3 regions of the Paenibacillus sp. LK1 genome follow, and region 1 is predicted to be linked to each of the others. Evidence: riboswitches for the same ligand, from Rfam matches in the RefSeq annotation. Region 1 holds a riboswitch; each other region holds the start of a gene.
The links. A riboswitch is a leader RNA that binds a small molecule or an ion and turns the genes downstream of it on or off. The one in region 1 is predicted to bind cyclic di-AMP.

Region 1 (7,295 bases):
AGATGGCCCCCATTCCTAGTTCACATCATTTCTTCTTTGGTTCTTCCACCTCTGATCGGGCTTTTACAACCTGATCGACGGATGCTGCTTCAACATCGCCAAAGGCCCAGTGTGTGGAAGGAACGTCCTTCCACTGTGGCTGCGAAACGTTCGTGAGTGGTGCTCTGCCCAAAGCTCTGTTGATTGCTACAACGGCTTCCGCTCTTGTCAGTAAAGCATTCGGTCGAAAAGTTCCATCTTTATAGCCTTTCAGAATGCCTGCGCTTTGCGCTTTCAAAATGGCTTCCTTGGCCCAGTGACTACCGATATCCGAGAATCCATCGCCTGAATTCTCGGAAGCCGGACCAAGAAGGGACACAAGAGTGGCCATCTCCGCACGAGTCAATGACTGATTTGGCTTAAACGTGCCATCCTTGTAGCCATTCATCAGCCCCATCTTGCTTACCTTAGCAATAGCATCGGCTCCCCAATATTCAAATTTAACGTCACTGAATACAACAGCAGATCCCGTGGCTTCTTTCTCAGATACCAATGCGAGTATGGTTGCCATCTCTGCACGGGTGAGCTTGTTATCTGGCTTGAACAAACCGCCCGGATATCCTTGAATATACGCCTTGTACGGAATATCCTGACCATCATCCGTTCCTGTTGTCCCGTCAGTAGTTCCGGATTCAGGAGTTGGCGCTGGCACAGAAGGGTCTGAAGGCTGGATGACTGGAGTCGATGGTCCGCCTGGATTGGATGGACCACCTGGATTCGACGGATTCGACGGATTGGACGGATTCGTTGGTTCTCCGTTTCCGTTTCCAGTAGGGACAGTAAATTTCAGTTGATCGGCCAGCATAAGATCACCGGATTTCTTCACAACTTTGAGTGTATGCTGACCTTTTGCCAGTCCTGAGATGCTGTAAATCTCCTGCATCATTTGGCGACTCGGACTGTATGCGTTCACGGTTTGCTTCAGTTGTCCGTCGACATAAATATCTACTTCTCCCTGCTCCGGTCCAGTAGGTGTAATCAAGCTTATTCCGGTACCCTTGAAGGTGTACTCGAAGAAATCTCCATCCGCCGTCGTAGAATGTACGTCATTGAGATAATCACCGCCGAAGGAGAAACTGAGATTTAACGTTCCCACAGGCTGGGCAGCAAGATATGTTTTGCTCAGTGTAACGCGGTCGCCATTAACCGTATAATCAGTCCCTCGTGTCAGTTCATTGGAGCCGTTGGTAATGCCCTTAAAGCTTCCCGCCTGGATCAGCAGCGTGACATCGATGTCAGCCTGAGCAGAAGCTAATTTGTCAAAGCTCGCATTCACCGGATTAATCATATTCGGGAGCTCAACCTTGAGCATATCAAGCAGCATAAATCTACCCGATTTCTTGACGGCCTTCAGCGTGTGCTGCCCATCAGGCAAGCCCGATATGCTGTATAGATTCTGCTGTGCCAATCTTCCGTTGCGATACGCACTGACCGTTTCCTTGAATTGACCATCCACATAGATATCCATATCTCCCTGTGACTGGTCTACCTCCGTGAACAGTTGGATCCCTGTTCCTCTGAAGATATATTCAAAAGAATCACCATTCGTCTCGGTATACTGTACATCATCCTTATAGTCGCCCATGCCTCTACCAGTACTGCGGGACCATGAGCCATTGTATTTAATTGCCGGATCGTCGTTATTGATCAGGACATAACGAATGCCCGTTGTATCGCTAACTCGAACAGTAAGAGTTTGCGGATCACCAGCACTGAAATTGATAACGAAGTCTGTTGTTCCTACATGCAGTTGGGTGAGATATTCTTTCTTGATATTCAGTTTGTCATCGACCACCGTGTAGTCCTCTTCACTGAGCATTACTCCGTCATTTTCAATGCCAGTTAGTGTATTTCCGTTCAATGTGAGCGTGACAGTAATGTCCTTCTGTTGTTCTGTTGCCTTGTCAAAGTCAGCAGAAGCCGGACTAATGGTGCTGTTATGCTCTCCTGTAGGAATTTCCCTTGTTACTCTAAGCGCGTCCAGCAGCATATATTGGCCCGATTGTTTGACGACTTTCAAGGTATGCGAACCGTTAGTCAAACCAGCAGCGCTATACAGCACCTGCTGCACTTCTCGTTCATCACGGGTATAAGAGCTAACCGTTTTAGGCGTTCCATCGTCGAGTGCGACTATCATGTCTCCCTGTTCTTGGTCCTTCTCCGTCAGCAAATCGATACCTGTGCCCGTGAAGGTATATTCAAAATAATCGCCGTCATTCTCAGTAAAATGTACATCTTCCTTGTAATCCCCGAAATTTCTCCCGGAACTTGAACTCCATGAACCCGTGTATTGAATATTGCTGTCATCATCATTAATGTACACCACATCGGTAACGGCAGCAGCATCCACGGAAGCAGCATTTGCTACATTTTCTGCGTTCGCGATTGGGTCATCACCGGCTTCCAAGTCAGCTCCTTGCTGCGTATTCATATTGGATGGACCAGTGGTCGTCGAGGAATCCGTAATGGCGATGCTCAGATCCTGTCTGCCATCGATTTGCTCCTTGCCTCCATTACGCTTCCAATCCCCACTGTAGCGCATGCCCGTATCATCATCATTGACGGCTGATGTGCCGCTCAGTGCGGTTACCTTAAGCATCCGGGAAGCATGGGGTTCCAGTACGCCGCCACTGAATTCATGATTAAAATTCCCCAGTTCGGAATGGCTCCAGAGATCACGGACCGAAGCCGGACCTTCGAGGCCAATATCACTCCATTTCACTTTGACCTCGGCACTCCGATTGCCCAGATTGAACAGAGCTACGTTGTACGTACCATCTCCGTTATTCGCATACCATACCTGCTGTTTGGTGTCCATGGAAACGGGATGAGCTGGACGTCCGGCCTGATTGACCGCAATGACCTCATCATTCGTCAGAAGCTCCAGCCCATAGCTGTCCAGCCTGGTCAGATCATTACCTGTATAAAGCGGTGCTGAAGAGATTGCCCAGAACGTCGTCGCGGTCTTCCGCTCGTCTCTGGTCAGACCATCCATCGAGCCATTCCCGACATTCAGGGAGTCAAAATCATTCCAGCCTCCTGGGCCTGCATCACGCCACCAGAGGGCCGCTATAGGAAATAAGCGTGAAATACTCGACCACTCCGTTAAGCCCTTACTACTGTCGTAGGCCTCAATATCCCAGTCGACCCTCCAGCCGTTTGCATACTTTTTCCAGAAGTCCACGTAATTGTGGTCAAGCGCCCAGGAAAGCTCAAACCAGATGTTATTCCTGTCTAGCGCTTTGGACCACGCCTCCACATCTCCGCGTGCATCCCGGCTCAGGTTATTGATCCCTGATCCTGGCGTCACACTGTCGAATTTGACAAAGTTGATGCCCCACTCGCCAAGAAGATCCGCAATGGAGTCAATATATTTCTGTGCGCATGGGTTGGAAAAGTCGATTTTGTAAGTGTACGAGTCCCAAGCATCCATAACAACGAGCGGCTTTACTGCAATATCCTGCATACGACATGCCCCGCCCGTTCCATACACCTCAAGATTTTTTTTATAGGCGGTGATTGATAAACCCGGAATGAGATAGATCCCGATCTTCTGTCCGTTATTATGGACATAATCGATGACCTCCTGAAATCCATTTGGATAAAGAACAGTACTCGGAATAGGACGACCGTATTCATCTTCGTCACCGTTCCAGCCAGCATCAATATTAATGTATTCATATCCATGGGCCTGCAGCTTCTCGCGCATGGCATCCGATTGCTTCTTAATACTCTCAGCCGATGTCCAGTTGCCCGCCCCGTCATATACCTGCATGCTGTAACTGCTCCAACCCATATACGGCTTCTGGGCCAGACTCTTATCTGCTGCTTGTGCCACATTACCTGTCGTTCCCATAATTCCGAACTGCACCACCGCAATCATGAATACCATGAAACACATTGCCATCCTTTTTCCGATTCGTTTCAAATTATCCCTACCCCCTCTGAATTTGGTCATTCAAATCCCTGTTGATAGCGCTTCCATACGAGAAGAGAATAGTAGATGAAGGATGCTCAGGATAGGTACATTTCGGTATTTTACGTACAATTCACCTGAAATATAGGGGCAAACCGTCGCAGAACAAACATATTTCCATTAATGGATAAATAAACAAATAAAAACTTCATCTTTGCTCAAATTAAGGGAATGGGTTGAAGACAACCAGGATGAGCAATCACTCTAATCCGTAAACAAAGAAAAAAGGTTCCTAGAGTGGCAGTAATGCCATTCTAGGAACCTTTTTCGTATTACATATGATGCGGTCGAGAGGACTCGAACCTCCACGGGGGTTAGCCCACACGGACCTGAACCGTGCGCGTCTGCCAATTCCGCCACGACCGCGTATGTTGTATCTCCGAGAAATTACATCGCGGCGACAAGAAATAATATATCATGTGCAGGTAATTAGTGTCAACAAAAAAATATTCCTTATTTAATATGTAAAGCTGTACTCATCCATCATTTCATGCAAAACAAAAAACTAAGGCCAATACAATTGATGATAAAAAACTGTCTGAATGAATTATATGTTGGAAGGCCAGTTCCGTACCAGGCCTACCCACCTCCTCTTTAAGGTTTTAGGAAGCTGGAATCCTGCATTTGAAACAGTAGTTACTTTTTTGTCATCTATCAAAACTCAACATTCGAGTTATTTCTACATAAATAGCGATAATTCCGTTAACATTGAGATGATAAGAAGTGTTCAAGAACGGTTTGACATTTTCGCATTTATGCAATATAGTTTCAAAAGGTTACAAAAACTTAATTATTCATTTGCCGAGTTTCATGTTTGAAAACGGGGGAACCATTTTGGGTGAATTATTCTTATACATAGGAAATATAGGGAACCTTCTACCGAACCCTTAGCTAACTCCGTAGGCATCGAAGGGAGAACAAAAATTTTGAAAAAGCTTATCATCTCCATTTTTGGAGCAGCAGTATTATTTACATCTGGTGCAGCAAGCACAGAGGCAAGCAGTATTAACACCGTCGTTAACAACATGACAGGCATACCTTACAAATGGGGTGGTACTACACTCGCCGGGTTTGATTGCTCTGGATTTATGAGATATATTTTCAACAAATATAGCATTGAATTACCACGCACTTCCCAGCAACAAGCTAAGGCCGGAACGCCGGTATCCAAAGCTAATCTGCGTACGGGTGACCTGGTATTCTTTAATACGATGGGCAGTGGCATTTCACATACAGGTGTATATATCGGGGGCGGACAGTTCGCTCATGCTTCAAGCAGCAAGGGTGTCAGCATCACTCAATTATCTAATCCTTACTTCAACGATCGTTACGTAACAGCACGCCGGGTAACAGGACAGTTTATGTATAACAAAATGCTGGGCAAAATATAAGTTAACACGAAAAGGCTTCGGTTATAACCGGAGCCTTTTCTTTGTCTATCTTTGTCTACATTAATATTGATTTTCTAGAGGTACACAAGGTCATCATCCGTCTTAACCAAAGCTTTTAATGTAAAGCCTTCTGTACTCTCATTGCACCCTGAGACAACGCATGGCCTCCGCCAACTGCTCCAGCCACAGCAACCGTCTCCATAATCTCTTGATCGGTCGCTCCTTTGGCACGCGCTTCTTCCACATGGTAAAACGTACATACCTCATTGTTTGCAAACAGTCCAATGCCCAGCGCAATCAGCTGTTTGGTCTTGGCATCAATCGCCCCTGCCTGAAAGCACTCTCCAGTGAACTCATGATAAGACTTCACCACAGCTGGCAGCACGTCGCTTAATTCACCAATCTGATCTTTATAGGCATGAACCTTATCATTCATCAGTGTCATGGTTACCGCACATCCTCTCGGCTGATATGTTACAAGCTCTCACTGTACCTATCTTCTCTCCCGAGAGGTGCAATTATGCCAAAACATCCATGGTAAATGAACCTAAAAACGCATGTCCTATTCTTCGAGCGGGCTCTTACGTGGTTCGCTGAACAACTGATACTGATAATTCCGATCAAGCTTAACCACACGACGATTCTGACGGCGAATGAGCACCTGCTCCCCGTCCCAGGCCACTACAATGCCTGTCACATCATTGGACTGAATCTCGTCCCGTACTACTCTTACTTTTTCACCCGATAAACGCAGTGCATCCAATTCTGCATCACTGATCATATTTATGGCGCCTACTTTCCCAAAAAAATTATTTACAAAAAGAGACCTAAATGAAAAGTCATTTAGGTCTCACGTGACTGTATTGGACTGTCATGTCATTCGAAATATGTCCCGACTGAAAGTTACCGCTGCGCGTGCTCTTTGCTGTCGTTCTTCTCAAACCAAAAATCAAGCACTTTGGCGGACATCACACGTTCTTCAAGGTACTCCACTTGATGCGGTGTAAATTGTTCTTTCCAAGAGAAGGACAACTCTTCGCACAAGCCTACAATCGTCAGCAATTCTGACCAAGCAACGTAGCGTTTGTACCAGAAAAATTGAGGATGTTCAATCATATAGGGATAAAGGTCATCGAATTCCGTATGTTTACAATCCAGGGCACGCTCAAAATGTACTTTCGATTCCGCCAGCTTATCAATAAAAAATTGTTCTGTTGCCGGTTGGTTACCCATGGTGTTGCCTCCTCTCCCTAACATAACCCCATTATAAATGAAATCAGCGGTCATGCAAAGGCATTGTTATAAAAATAGGCACTTTTTCCTTTAAAAAGTCACAATTCGTTATCGTCGAATTGTACAGTGCCATCGTTCAATGAACGAATGCGCACCAACGCTTCAACCGGGATGCCCTGCTCACGAATAGTGCGCGCTCCGGCCTGAAAACATTTTTCGACCACGACACCGAATCCGACCAGTTCCGCACCCGAACGTTCGATAATTTTGATGACACCACGAGCGGCATCGCCATTTGCAATGATATCGTCAATAAACAAAATACGGTCATTCTCATGAATATATTCACGGGACACCATAATATCCGTTACGATCCCTTTGGTAAAAGAAGGCACTCTTTCACAGTAAGCGTCGGGGTCAGCCAAAAGTGTTTTTTTGCGCCGGGCAAATACCAGTGGAACACCCAGTTCATGTGCAGCAGCAAAAGCGACCGGAATCCCGGAAGACTCCACTGTAATGACCCGGGTTACACCACTTTCACGAAAACGAGCGGCAAATTCTCGTCCCATTTCCATCGTCAGCGCAGGGTCAATCTGGTGATTCAGTAGACCATCCAGCTTCAGCACCTGATCTGACATGACTACACCTTCTTGTAA
Region 2 (7,295 bases), on a different contig from region 1:
TCGAAGCTCATCTGGGAAGGCTGGAAGGCTGGGAACTGGAAGAGGGACGATGGATTGTCCGCAAGTTCGTATTTTCCAACTACATGAAAGGGATTGCATTTGTGGATGAGGTCGCAGCGATTTCGGAAGCATTCAATCATCATCCTTTCATTACAATTGACTATACAACGGTCACACTGCGTCTCACGTCATGGGATGAAGGTGGCATCACATCTGTAGATATTAAAGAAGCGCAACAATATAATGAGGCTTTTGAGAAAATGAGGTCGGAATAACCTGGGTCGGTTATTATCGCACTACCGGAAATGAGTGAAACATACATGTCAGACGATAATCAGAACAAACCTCTTATTGCTGTCGTAGGCAGCCTTAATATGGATCTGGTGGTAAAGACGGACATCATTCCTGAGGAAGGCGAGACGGTGAGCGGGGAGGAACTGCACTATTTGGCCGGAGGCAAAGGCGCCAATCAGGCGGTTGCTGCTGCACGACTGGGCGGACAGACAACGATGATTGGTGCGGTAGGTTCGGATGGTTTTGGTGAACGCCTGCTGCACAGTCTAATGGAAAGCGGGGCGGATGCCTCGCAAGTTCGCATTCTGGATGATACCGTTACAGGTACGGCCTCCATCTGGCTCTCCAAAGGAGATAACCGGATTATTGTCATTCCTGGAGCAAATGGGCAGGTTGTGCCTGCGATGCTGGAAGAGGCGGATACGTTAAAAAGCCTGACTGCAGCCGCAGCGGTGCTGCTGCAGCTAGAGATCCCGCTGCCCGCGGTCACCCGCGCCGCCCAACTGGCGGCTGAAGGCAGCGCATTGGTGGTGCTCAACCCGGCGCCTGCGGTGCCGGGTCTGCCCCAGGAGCTGCTGCGGTGCGTCGACGTTGTCACGCCGAACCGCAGCGAGCTCGCCGTGCTCACCGGCCGGGATGATCTCCGGCCGGAAGACGTGGATGCGGCGGTCGCAGAGCTCGCCGCATCCCTCGGGGCCGCTGTCGTCACGACGCTCGGCCCCGAGGGGGCTGTGTACGCGGCAGCGCCTGGCGGCCGCGTACAGGCAGGGCGTGCCGGCGCGTGCCGTGCGCCCGGCTACGCCGTAAGCGCCGTCGACACGACCGGCGCTGGCGATTGCTTCAACGGCGCGCTGGCAGTAGCCCTCGCGCGCGGAGAGACGCTGGACGCGGCGGTAAGCTTCGCCATGGGCGCAGCCGCGTTGTCCGTGACGAAGCTCGGCGCCCAGTCCGGGATGCCGTCCGCACGTGAAGTGCAGGCTTTCCTTGCCGAGCAGAAGGCAAAGAGCCAGTAATCGATGCTTGCTTTAGCTGAATCAGAGGCCGGAGGGCAGGCAGGATACGCTAATGTATCTAGATAGTCACAGCATGGTGGATATTATCATCGGAGCATCCCTGAAATGAGCAAGAGGCTCTTACTTCCCTGTACGGGAGAGTAAGAGCCTCTTCTCTGTATAACCATTGATAAATCCAGCAACCCTGCAATACGAATACGGGTTGCCTACGTTGTGCGTCTAGCGTCAGCATGGTTTAGAGCATGCATAAAGAGCAAGAGGTGACTAAGGCCACCCACACTCAATATACATGAACCGCCACAAACTAATCGCCTTGAAAGACTTCTTCGATTACTTCTTCTCCGCCAGCCACATCGCAATATTCGCGATTTCTTCATCCTTCAGCTTGTCTTTGAACGAAGGCATACCGCCACTTTTACCTTTGACAATCGTGGTATAAATCTTCTCCACATCGTCCTGGCTACCAATCTTCTGCAGACTAGGGCCCATACCCCCTTGAAGCTGATCACCGTGGCAGGTAATACAGTTGGCTTTGACCAGTGCCTCAGCCTGTCCTGCATCCATTGTAACTTGCGGCATCGTCGGTTTCGCTTCTTCTGCAACTTCCTCTTTCCCTGGAAGCGTAAACATTAGTACAATAGCTAAAGCGCACGCTGCAAAAAATACCCCGCTCATGATCCATTTGTGCATCCCTTATGTCCCCTCCAGAATGAAAGATCATCTAACTTGAAACTATCCATATCATTATAACGGAACCTGTAGTGACATCATAGCATTTTGTGGTAATTTTTTGAACTAATCACATAACCGGGGACTTTCTAGGGTGATTTTAAGCTCTTTTTATCCGCGTGGACCTTCATAGACCATACAGTAGAAGGGCTTCAAACCGCTTGGTGTCTGTCGTTCGTATGTATCCTGCGTAACAAATCCGGCTTTGAGATAGACGCGAATGGCCCGGTCATTCCAGGTCAGAACTTCCAGATCGATTTCGTTTGCAGGGTTCCGGCGAATGGCTTCCTGCACAATGGCGGAGACAAAAGCCGTTCCTTGACCATGACCACATCGTTCCGGATGCATGCCAAGCCCAATGCGGGTGACACCTTCAAGTGGGAAGTATTGAGCGAAGCCGCAAATTTGTTGATTCTCTCCCAGCACCACCACATATTGTTCCTTCCGTAGCTGGGGATCGCCGAATTCTACTTCGAGTGCTTTCATCTGCTCCCAGGGTAGCCAGCTATAAATATTATAAGGCGGGTCATACTGCCAATTGCAGATGAGCTCCGCATGTTCTTCTTGCATGGGCACAACGTGAAACGTCACAGAGGCTTCATCCATACAACTGCACGCTCCTCTCATTGTGAACAAGCTATAATGATTCTGATTTGTCCATATACATATGTCATTCCATATCTAAGCTTGTTTCCACTCTACAAAAGAGGCGTTCATTTGGCAAGTCCTCGTTTTTGAAAAAAAAGTGAAACAAAAGTTCCGGTAATTTCGTTTATATTATAGTGGGATGGGTAAAAACATTATAAGAGCACGGACAAAGCAACGAAAATTAGCTTTTTAAAAAAAGTTAAAATTAGGTTTGATAGCTGTCCCGAATACGTTAAAGGAAACGAAGCACAAAAAAACCGCCGGATACATTCCTGCGGAGAATGTACCAGACGGTTCTATTATGCTTCGTTACAGTATTTTTATTGTTACAGCATGACGTTGCTCAGCTTGTCCCTAGTCGATGGCCAATGTCTCATATGCGTCCGTGCTCATAATGCGTTTAGCGCCAACATAGCGGTTAGCCCAGTAGCTTTCGCTTAATGCACTGATTGTAACTCCTTTGGAAGAAGATGAGTGTGCAAACTTTCCATCCCCTACAAAGATCCCTACGTGTGAGACCCCTTTGCCCGTTGTATTGAAGAATACCAGATCACCTGGTCTCATTTCCATACGGGATACTGAATCACCCATGTCGAATTGCGAGCTCGATTGGCGAGCCAGATCAATACCCAGCTTGTCGAATACATAACTTGTGAACCCAGAGCAGTCAAAGCCGTTAAGCGTTGTTCCTCCGCTTTTGTATGTAGTTCCCATTGCTGAATCAATGACTTGGTCCATTTTTGAATCTGCGAATGCGCTGCCTGCTCCAAGCGATAATGCGAATGTGATGCTGAGTACAGCTGCGGTTAATTTCTTCTTAAACAAGAGATATACCCCTTCCAATGCCTGCGAGGTTAGCTTAAGGATTCGGTTGAAGGTCCCCTATGATCCCTCTGTTGCAAGATCAATTCACCCATAACTGGTTCCCCCGCTTCCCAGGTGCTAGGAATTTGGCTATGCTAGTTATGCACCTGCGAAATCAAGAAATGACGATTAAATTTTAAGTAGTTACAAATATGAAGGTAAAGATTACAAAGTTGTTACTAAAAACTCACTGCGATTATTGTAACAGAGGTATATCACTTTGGCAACGTTTAACAGCAAAATTAGCAAAAAAAACCTCGACCTTTGACGGGGAAAGGTCGAGGTTTGCTTGTTTAAAGGTGTTTGATGAAAACAACTTTACATATAGATGGTAACCATTTTTAACTGTGCACGTTAATCCTTGACCGAGTTGGACTGCCATAACCGGAAATGGGCGCATATCTTCCATAAGCTCAGCAAGCACCGGGCAAGTGGATACGTCTGTTGTAGTATAAGACCAGTTAAGCCCGTTAGTAACCATGAAGCTGAAGTGAAGGCGCCAAAGACCAGGAGATGAAGGCCACCCAGCAGTACGGCAATGCCAATTAGAGTGATGACCTGGCGTAGTGCAATCCATAGAGCTTGAAACGTACCACGTGCTCCGCCTTCCCCATCAGGAGCCGAGATACCAAACTGCATGTACAGCAGGACATGATGGATAACCCACCCGTATACAATCCAACCAGCAACATAGGGAATACCAGGCAGGAGCAGATGGAGGGAATGAAAACCTTCCATAAGGATGGAATAAAGTTTTGGTGCGATCCAATAAGCCGGTAGCAGCAGCAATAGGGTGCGAATAGTGTGGAGCAGAAGCATTGGTTTCCACAAATTTTTGATGCCACGAATGAATGGAATGCGCTCTTCCGAATGATTATAATGTTGGAGCGAGTAGAGCAGCCCTGCCTGAATGAGAGGGCTAATTAGCATCCGTAGCAGCAGCATAGCCCCTAAAATCCATAAATAGCGATGGACCTCTGGATTCATTGTCAGGCCGAGTTGGCTCTCCATTTTGAATAAAATTGTACTGAGTTCCCCTGCATCAGGGTCGGGATAACGCAGGAGTAGCGGAACCACAGCTGATTGAACCATTCGATAAAGAAAGTATCCCCATACTAATTGATAGAGAAATAAGAGTGCTGCAATGAACATATGCTGACGGACGAGAAACCAGCCTTCACGTATTTTCGCTTTCACTGTATCCACCTCACCATGACAGACTTCCGAATATGGCTTCTATAAGTTTGGTTGCACTCATGCTCCAGCGGGATTTGGTTGGCTCATCCAGTCCGGCTTTCAGAAAATTGTTCATATGATGGTTCTCCAGCACAATCGTGTACAGCGGATCAGTCATGGCCCAGGAAACAGGGGAAGTATAGGTCAGTTTGTAGGTAATGCGCTCCTCGCTGCCATCCCATTCTTTCGTCATGGTTTTCCCATCTTCGAACATAATTCGAACAGGCACCTTCTTATATTCACTGCCTTTTTTCTGGACTGTAATGGATGACTCGTACAACGTTTGACCGTCTTTCAGGATAGGATTAATTGTGATCTTCTCCACTGCAAAGTCAGCCATGCCGTCACCGTATACATATTGATTAAAATAATCGGTCCAGGAGGTACGGGTTACTTGCTCCACGACCTTTTGAAAATCAGACGAAGTAGGGTGTTTGAAACGGTATTTCTTTACATAGGTCGAGAGAATACGCTCCATCGTTTTGGCACCAACTTGTTGTTCTATCCCGAGTAATACAAGCTTGCCTCGTGTGTATACGTTGGCGGCATATTGATTCTGGGAATCGAACTTCCAGGAGTCCTGTGTCAGAGAGGCTGGAGAAGTAATGAGACCTGACTGTACAGGCAGATTCGGGATAAGTCCGTATTCCTGTTCCATCACTTTGTCTTCTGCATAGGAGGTGAACCCTTCGTCCAGCCAAGCCTCCTCAAATTCATTACTGGCGACCATGCCGTAAAAATACTGATGCCCAATCTCGTGCACAACCGTGCGTTCCAGATCGTAACCAGGTGTAGAATCATCCGCACCGAAGGCGGTGACCAAGGTAGGGTATTCCATTCCTCCTGCGCCATTCCCCGATTTGGGCGGGACAACAATGGACAGTGTGGAATACGGATAAGGGCCAAACCACTTGCTATAATTGGATAGCGCTGCTTTGGCGGCGTAGAAATAACGTTCCTTCAGGTCCTCATGAGCAGGGTCGAGATACAGCTTGATTCGGACGCCTGGCACATTGGGAGCAGAGAAGGGTTCTTCCGCATAAACAAAATCAGGAGAGGCTGACCAGGCAAAATCATGCACATCATCGGCATAGAACTGATATACTTTTTCGCCGTTCTTCACAACAGCTTGTTGGGTTGGGAATCCGGTAGCAGCTACTTTGTATGTTTCCGGTACCCGAATACGCACACTATAGATACCGAAATCGGCATAAAACTCTGAATTGCCGTGATACTGATGCAGATTCCAGCCTTCGGTCGTCCGACCTCGTGTGCCTACTGGCTCATATACGCTAAGTTTAGGGAACCATTGACCTGCCATAACAAAATGATCTGCCGTTCCCATGCGGGCAAAAATCTTCGGTAGCTTGACCTCAAATTGGGTGTGAAGCGTTATGCTTTCACCGCCTTTAACGGGTTTGGGCAGCCGTACCTTAATGAGGGTAGTATCTTTCATGTTTCCGTCATCCGGTTGCACATATTGCATCCGATGCAAGAGAGAAAGCCCGTCCTCTGTTTTCATTTCTGTAATATGCATAGAACCATAACCGTTCGTGGGCATGACATCACCGCGAAGTTTCCCCCCGGATTCTTTCATAAAAGTGGTGTCAGCAGAAGAGAAGGCATTGGGATACATGTGAAAATAAAGCTCGCTGACGGTTTTCTTACCTGGATGTGTCCAGGTTATCGTCTGAGTCCCTTGCAATACATTCCCGTCTACCAGCTTCACATCCATGTGATATTCCACTACGCGGTTGCTGAACACTTCAGCTGTAGGTGTCTGTATACTTTCCGGAGATGTTTGGGTTTTGACGGGTGCCGTAGGCTTGCCCGATTCCGGGGCGAGCGCAGGCAAGTCAGAATGAATGGAACGTGTGGAGCCTAGACCAAGCCATATCCCCCCGGCAACTACACACAGGGCTATAATTGCGGTGAGCCAGCTCTTGGCGCGTCGTGGAATCATCGTTAAATACCTCCCGTTGACAAGCATCTACAGCATGTATATGTTTGCATTGGAGCGATTATTAGTTAAAATATTTGTATCAACCCTTGGAGGCTATAAACATGGACCAAAACGAGCAAAACGGCAAAAAACAGATTGCCTTGAATATCGTTAGTGCAAAGAGCAAACACAAAGGCTTCGGTGCAGGTTCCATAGATCTGAACAACCTTTCTCCAGTTATTATTGATAACGGAGAAGCCAAGATCGATATTGGTGCGATGCATGCAAAGAGCAAAGTGGAGCGCAACATCAAGTTCTCAACCAACCGTGAGGACGTACCCAATGGACGCCAGGTATGGCTGGTATGGGTAGCTGTGGACCGTAACGAGCAGGGGCAGTTCTATGGTGGAGCAACAGCGTGTGAGATGTGGATTGATACAGAAGCGCGTCGTGGATGGAAACTGCTGGCCGAACATGTGAACCGCATGGATTATGCCATGAAGCGCCGGTTCATGCTGGATGACCTTGGTCCTGAGGATCGCGCGGCACTCAAGACGTTATTGACTACG
Region 3 (7,295 bases), on a different contig from region 1:
TTGCAGACCAATCGTGTAAATGCTGCAATCGTTGAGGATACAGTAGCTGCCGGTTACCTGGATGACGTGATTGGATTAGCTCCAGCTATTCCGGATGAAGAGCAGGCCGAAGCGGCAATCGGGATACGTAAGGGCAATACGGAATTGCTGAATGCAGTGAACGGAACGCTCGAACGTCTGAAAAGCGAAAATAAAATCGATCAGATGGTTACTGAAGCAAGCAAGTTGATGGCAGAGAAGAGTAAACAAAACATTTTCCAAGTATTCTGGCAGTACAAAAGCTTTTATGCAACAGGTGTAGGTTACACCCTCTTACTGTCTGCACTCGGTGTAATATTCGGGGTAATTATCGCTTTAATCATCTGTCTGTTCCGTCTACATGACTTCGCCATTTTGCGCTGGATCGGAACAGCTTATGTTGAGGTCATTCGTGGGACGCCAATGCTGGTACAATTGATGATTATCTATTACGGTGTATCATTGACCTTTGGGATTAATTTCTCGGCTCTTCAGGCGGGGATTATCACACTATCCATTAATAGTGGTGCCTATCTTGCCGAGATTTTCCGGGCAGGTATACAGGGTGTGGATCGCGGTCAACTGGAAGCAGCTCGTTCCCTGGGGATGGGCAGAGGTGCGGCCATGCGCTTCATTGTGCTTCCACAAGCGTTCAAAGCGGTGTTGCCGGCGATCGGTAATGAGTTCGTGACCATTATCAAGGAATCCTCCATCATCTCGGTTATTGGTATGGTGGACATTATGTACCAGGCAAGTGTAGTCAAAAACATTACGTACCAAGGAATGAATCCATTCCTGATTGCAGCGGCCATTTACTTTGTGCTGACGTTCATTTTGTCCAAGCTGCTGGGTCGACTGGAAAGGAAGTTGAGTGCAAGTGATAGACGTTAGACAATTACACAAATCATATGGAAATAACGATGTGCTCAAGGGCATTAATGTAACAATTGGCAAAGGCGAGGTTGTCGTGGTCATCGGTCCGTCCGGATCGGGGAAAAGTACATTTTTGCGCTGTTTGAACCTGCTGGAGCAGCCGACTTCAGGCGAAATTAATTTTGAAGGTGTGTCGATCACTGACCCCAAACATAACATTAATGCAACTCGTGAAAAAATGGGGATGGTATTCCAGCATTTCAATCTGTTTCCGCACAAAACGGTGCAACAGAATATTACGATTGCTCCCATTAAAGTGAAAAAACAATCTGCACAAGAAGCGGAACAAATCTGCGCAGATTTGCTCAAGACGGTTGGCCTGTCTGACAAAAAGGACGCTTATCCAAATCAGCTGTCCGGTGGACAGAAACAACGGATCGCTATTGCAAGAGCGCTTGCGATGCAGCCGCATGTCATGCTGTTTGACGAGCCTACTTCAGCACTGGACCCTGAAATGGTCGGTGAAGTACTGGATGTCATGAAGCGGCTTGCAGAGGGCGGCATGACTATGGTTATTGTAACCCATGAGATGGGCTTCGCACGCGAAGTAGGAGACCGTATCCTGTTCATGGATGGTGGGGTTATTGTAGAAGAAGGAACGCCTGCTGAAGTGTTTGGCGAGCCCAAGCATGCACGTACACGTGATTTCCTCGCTAAAGTGCTCTAATACCATCCAATAATAAGGATGAAGATCAAGATGAAAATGCAAAATCTATACTTTGGATGAGAATTTCATCCCCTCAACAATCCCTGTCGACGAACCGTCGGCAGGGATTGTTTTGTTATGTAAGGATACGCACGGAATTACATAAAAAGTAACGTTTCTGTCATCAATGATTAAAGCCCAAATAGACATTTATTTGAAAAAACGTCTTGAATTCAGCCTAAATATTGAAGTGAATTAGCCAGATGGTAACATTTACTACGACCCCTGGTTACAAAATTGTGATATATTTGTTCCTGCCGAAACTTCCGGAGTTGGGAGTGTGGGGGATGTAACGATGCAAAGTGTGCTAGGGGAAGAATTATTTGCACACGGCTTGGGGTGAATTAGGGCTACATATATTCTTAAATGTAATTGAACCTATAGGGTGGTTTCCTCCATCCGAATCCGACAACTAACTTCGCAGGCATAATGAGGGAGGAAGACCATGATTAACAAGAAACGTATAGCCAAAACAGCAACAGCTTTGCTGACAGCAGCAATGCTCATTCAGGCCGTTCCGGCTCATGCTGATTCAGTTCATGTGGCCAAAGAGGGGGATACCTTCTACACCTTATCCAAACAATATGGAGTTGGACTTAACGCTCTTATTAAAGCTAATAATGACATTTCAGCTTACAACATTTATGGTGGTTTGAAAATTACGATCCCTGGTAAAACAACAAACACAGCTTCTGCTGCAGCAGCAAAAACGGAGGCCAAAACGGTAACTGCCGCAAGCCTTGACGTTAATGCAGATAGTAAAGTTGTACAAGCCTGGGGAAAAACGTTTGATTACAGCAAAGCTGTCGACGTCAAAGCAACAGCATACTCCGCTGATGCTTCCGAAAATGGAGGATGGGGTGCTGTGGATTACTTCGGTAATCCGCTTGAATTGGGTACCATTGCAGTAGACCCAAGTATCATTCCATTGGGTACAAAGGTACTGGTGACAGGTCATACACATCCAGGACTGCCAAAACAGGCATTTGTCGCTACGGCTCGTGATGTGGGCAGTGCCATTAAAGGACACAAGATCGATATCTTTATTCCTGGCAGCAAGCAGTCCGTGAGCACATTTGGTATTCAGGATGTTGAACTTTACATTTTGAAATAAAATCAAAGCGAGCTGCACATCATCATATGGTGACTCCAACTTAATCTAAATTAAACAATAAAGGGTGTTCTTCAATCACATTAATGTGATTGAAGAACACCCTTTTGAATATCCATTGCCGTAATTAAATCTATTTACCTTTTGGCAGTTCCAGCATTTCGTCCAAAGTCACCAGCTCGTACCCGCGGTTTCGCAATTCTTCAATGACTTCAGGCAACGCCTCGATGGTACCACTCAGCTTCGATCCTACACCGCCTCCTGCATGCTGCAGAACAATGGAACCTGGTTTGACGGCGGACAGGATGTTTTGTTTGACTTCCTCTTTGGAGAGGCCCTTCCAGTCCAGAGAATCAACGTTCCAGTTCACGATGCTGTAATGTTGCTTGGCTGCCCATTGGAGCTGTTGCTCGTTAATGTCACCATAGGGTGGACGAATCATTTTGGGAGTGTAACCCGCTAGATTTCGAATAATATCCCCGGTATGTAAGATTTGTTTGCGAAATGCATTCATGGTTAGCTTGCTGAATTCCGGGTGATTGTAGCTGTGATTGCCCACAATATGCCCTTCTTTTATCATACGTTTCACCAGATCCGGATGTTTCTCAGCGCGATTTCCTACAATGAAAAACGTAGCCCGCACCTTGTATTTTTTTAGAATATCCAGCACCTGCGGTGTGAACCGTGGATCAGGAACATCATCAAAAGTCAGAGCGACCTTTTTTGTTGAGGGGCCATTGGTTTTGAACGTATCCGCATATTTCTGTCTGAGTTGTCCTAGAGTCAACTGTTCTTCTTCAGGAGAATCAGACTTCGAAGCAGGTTCGGTTTGCGGGCTTGAAGAAGCCCATAACTGAGCAGGAGTATAACTTCCTCCCAGAAGAATGACCATGATGGATAACATGATGAGGCGTATACGCATGTTCGTGCCTCCTTTTCCCAAATTGCGTTCTCTTTGGTATGCCCGGGGCCATCCGTATTTATGCATGATGTGAGATGTTTCACTGCTGATTCATTAAATCGGAGCCATAATTCCACCATACATATACATATTGAAAAGGACAGGTGGAGCAAAATGAGTACATACGATTTAAACTCCGTTCGTTTACAGGTGATTGAGGCAGGGGAAGACAAAGTGTTTATGGTAACTGGAGGAAGATCACATATTGGAGCAGTAGCCACATTTTATCCAGACCGTGAACGAGTGAGTGGGGCTACGGTGCATATTCCAGGGCATAAAGAACAAGAGTTGTGTGAGAGACTGGCACGTAAGGCTGCCCTTCATTTAAAGGTAACCGTTACCGTAATAATGGGAATTCACTTTGATGAAATTACGCGGATGCAGATTGATGAGATTGTGCAGACTGCAGAGAAGCTGCTTGATGAAGAGCTGTGCCAAACGGGTCGATTGATTCAATAGTTCCATTTAGGCTAAGCACGCTAAAATCGTTTTTTATGATTTTTTTTGTTAAAATTGAAACGAGTAGAACATTGCCACGTATGTATGATTATATACAAGGATGAACTATCGACTAGGAGGAATACCATAATGTCCATTTTCAAACGATTGCGCGATTTAACGATGTCTAACATTAACTCTATTATTGACAAGGCAGAAGATCCGATCAAAATGACGGATCAATATATCCGGGATATGCAGGAAGATCTGGAAGATGCGGAGAAAGCTGTTGCTGCACAAATCGCCATTGAGAAGAAATTCAAGCAGCTGTTTGAAGAACAGGAAGCTCTCGTGAAGAAACGTGAGGAGCAAGCACATACAGCAGCGCGTGCACAGAATATGGATTTGGCTCGTCGGGCATTGGAAGAGAAGAAGGTCGCTGAAGAGAAGATGGCCGAGTACAAAACAAGCTATGATCAAAACAAGGCTTCTGCCGATAACCTTCGTGGCAAGCTGGACGAAATGCGCAAACAATTGACGCAAATGAAAAACAAACGTGAAACATTGGTTGCGCGCTACAACGCTGCAAAAGCTCAAACCGAAATCAACAAGGCGCTGAACGGATTTGGCTCCGACACTGCAAGTGCCGGCATGAAGCGCATGGAAGAAAAAATGATGCAGATGGAAGCACAGGCCGAAGCCAGCAATGAGATGTCGTCCAAAGGAAAATCGCTGGATGATGAGTTCGAGAAGCTGGGCAAAGATCAGGCTGTTGAGGATGAACTGGCAGCACTGATGAAGCAATACGAAAATAAGAACTAAAACCTTGTAAGCAAGCAGGGACACCAGCGGAGGAGAGACCAGCGTTTCTCCTTCGCTTTTAATTGCGGTTCATGTTGAGATGTGGGGGCTATGTAAATGGATTTGAACATTTTGGCAATGCTGGTCTGGACGTTATCGGGTTCGGTTTTGCTGTTTGTCTTAATGTATGTGGATTCTTTGTTCACGAAGTATAAGGATTTTGCTGAAGTGAAGGCGGGCAATATGGCCGTTACAACACGTATGGTTATGAAGCTGTTTGCTCAGGGATATGTACTCGCCACCTCCATTTCGACAGCCGGTCATCTTGGAGAAGCGTTGTTGGTATCCGTTGTTTCATTTATTATTTTGCTGATTCTGGAGAGTGTGGTTCACTTTATGATTCGGAGATGGGCCAACCTGGATCTGGATACGGGAATACAGCAGGGCAAGACTGGTTATGGTTTGTTCTCAGGTGCACTACATATCGTGGGCGCATTAATTATTGCAGCTTGTTTATAAGATAAAGAACAGGAGTAATGGGTATGAGTGTGTGGAAACGGATTAAAGGGATAATAGCCAAACCTGAACCGCCTAAGGTAGAGAAAACAATGCTTCAGCTGGCACCTGGTGATATCTGTGAAGTTTCGCTGGTCACCTATGAAGTTGTTGGGCGGGTACATCATCGAGCGCGAAATGCAGCTGTACTCACGTTGCAGGATGGTACGGCAATCCGACATTTGCATATTGAAGAACGGGAAATGACCCGGTATGCCCTCTATACACCAATTGATGGCCGTCTCGATGCACCAGACGAGGTGCCTACGTTGCTGGATCTGGACGGACGTGCGTATCATTTGGAGGAAGAATACGGAGGAATGGTAACCACTGCAGGCAGGACACCCTATGGTCAGGCTGGGGAACAATTAGTATGGCAATATCAGTCTGATGATAACATGTTTTTGCGTGTGGAGTGGCAAGACAGAAGATTTACGCTGTATGAAGGTGAGTCCATTCTTCCTGCGGATATCAAAGTGATTCGTTCGAGCTAGGAGAGGTTCCAATGAAAAAGCGCTTGGCACATGCATTAAAATTAATGCTGGTCCTCAGCCTTGTGATGTCGCTGCTGTCCGCGTGCGGAGCACCATCCGTTCAGGACACATATCCGCTTGAATCGGTCAGCGGCAGTGGTAATACGACATCCTATGTGTACCGAGCTGCCGATCGTACCGTTCCAGAGGTTGCTCAGGATTTATCTGAACAGCGGAAGCCGGATCAGATCTCGGCGGAAAATACAGAGCGGATGTTCCTGGTGTATCAGGACCAGTATTATCATTTGCAGCAAGACCCGAATAAAGCGGAAGACACCTTGGTTGAGGTGGATTCAAAGGAATATGTTCGGCAGAATTATGATTCGTCCTTTTTGCAAGGTTATTTAACCGCAACATTAATCGGTAATTTGTTTGATTCGTTCGGGGGTAGAGGGTCCGGTACGTATCGGGGTTATACGAACAAGGACACGTACAAACCAAGAGAAGGTTCCTATCGGACACCGACGAGCAGCGATAAAAAGGTTGCTCCGCCCATTACCGTTGACCGGAAAGGGTCGATTACCCGTCGTGGCAGCGATAAGGATTCAAGCGTAGGCTCTGGTGGAGGATTATTCAGCCGGAATAAGGAACAAAGCAAAGGCACAATTGATCGTAATAAAAGTAGTGGCGGCCTTGGAGGATTATTTGATTCACCGAAGAGTTCCTATAAAAAACCCAAAACGAGGGTTGGCGGCGGCCGAATCATGAGGCGTAGGTAGCGCTCCTCATGAATGGGGCCCGCAATATTAAAGCATTAGCAGAAGAACAGTGAAAAGGTAAGGTGGAGCGAGCTATGCCACTGAACATGACCTTGGACGCTGTTCTTTTTGTTTTACGATTTGCGGACATGATGGGACTTTCGAACACGAGGAATGGTTGTGGCAGGTTGTTTGCGAATCCAGCGGATATAAGGAGCGATGCGCTCATCTTTCCTTAGAGCCTGTATCTCAGTTAAACCTAAGGTAATAATATCGCGATTGGTATACAGAGAATGAATCTGTTTGTGGCAAGGGATGCAAAGATCTACAGTAGGCATATGTGTTCCGCCCATTTCTTTCGGTGTCAGGTGATGGACTGTTGTCTCGACAGGCTCCCTTCCACATAATTCGCATCGTTGGTTCATAAAGGTCAGCTCCTTTTCTCTTACATATTATGGTCTGTCCATTCGTCTTTCATGTGAATGATATGTTGGAGAGTACTTGTCATGACCTAGCTTTCGGGCTACACTTTTTAATATGA

Region 2: linked by a shared signal. The riboswitch ahead of CS562_RS31260 (C40 family peptidase) and the one ahead of CS562_RS03040 (C40 family peptidase) in region 1 are both predicted to bind cyclic di-AMP.
Region 3: linked by a shared signal. The riboswitch ahead of CS562_RS13340 (3D domain-containing protein) and the one ahead of CS562_RS03040 (C40 family peptidase) in region 1 are both predicted to bind cyclic di-AMP.

Annotation. Positions count from the first base shown of each region.
Region 1 covers NZ_PEII01000001.1:675,547-682,841, forward strand. The annotation lists gene CS562_RS03030 (X2-like carbohydrate binding domain-containing protein) at 26-3,967, opposite strand; tRNA gene CS562_RS03035 (tRNA-Leu) at 4,298-4,381, opposite strand; cyclic di-AMP (ydaO/yuaA leader) riboswitch at 4,805-4,936, shown strand; gene CS562_RS03040 (C40 family peptidase) at 4,942-5,406, shown strand; gene CS562_RS03045 (carboxymuconolactone decarboxylase family protein) at 5,522-5,851, opposite strand; gene CS562_RS03050 (hypothetical protein) at 5,969-6,187, opposite strand; gene CS562_RS03055 (hypothetical protein) at 6,310-6,639, opposite strand; gene CS562_RS03060 (xanthine phosphoribosyltransferase) at 6,738-7,295, opposite strand, start outside.
Region 2 covers NZ_PEII01000024.1:16,425-23,719, forward strand. The annotation lists gene CS562_RS31240 (4a-hydroxytetrahydrobiopterin dehydratase) at 1-275, shown strand, start outside; gene rbsK (ribokinase) at 321-1,307, shown strand; gene CS562_RS31250 (c-type cytochrome) at 1,638-1,997, opposite strand; gene CS562_RS31255 (GNAT family N-acetyltransferase) at 2,148-2,642, opposite strand; gene CS562_RS31260 (C40 family peptidase) at 3,039-3,509, opposite strand; cyclic di-AMP (ydaO/yuaA leader) riboswitch at 3,513-3,650, opposite strand; gene CS562_RS31265 (hypothetical protein) at 3,903-4,745, opposite strand; gene CS562_RS31270 (M1 family metallopeptidase) at 4,756-6,747, opposite strand; gene CS562_RS31275 (YwhD family protein) at 6,849-7,295, shown strand, end outside.
Region 3 covers NZ_PEII01000005.1:240,923-248,217, reverse strand. The annotation lists gene CS562_RS13350 (ABC transporter substrate-binding protein/permease) at 1-909, shown strand, start outside; gene CS562_RS13345 (amino acid ABC transporter ATP-binding protein) at 896-1,618, shown strand; cyclic di-AMP (ydaO/yuaA leader) riboswitch at 1,903-2,100, shown strand; gene CS562_RS13340 (3D domain-containing protein) at 2,103-2,771, shown strand; gene CS562_RS13335 (polysaccharide deacetylase family protein) at 2,902-3,690, opposite strand; gene lpdD (prenylated flavin chaperone LpdD) at 3,844-4,188, shown strand; gene CS562_RS13325 (PspA/IM30 family protein) at 4,318-4,989, shown strand; gene CS562_RS13320 (DUF350 domain-containing protein) at 5,086-5,487, shown strand; gene CS562_RS13315 (DUF4178 domain-containing protein) at 5,511-6,017, shown strand; gene CS562_RS13310 (DUF4247 domain-containing protein) at 6,029-6,775, shown strand; gene CS562_RS13305 (HNH endonuclease) at 6,889-7,179, opposite strand.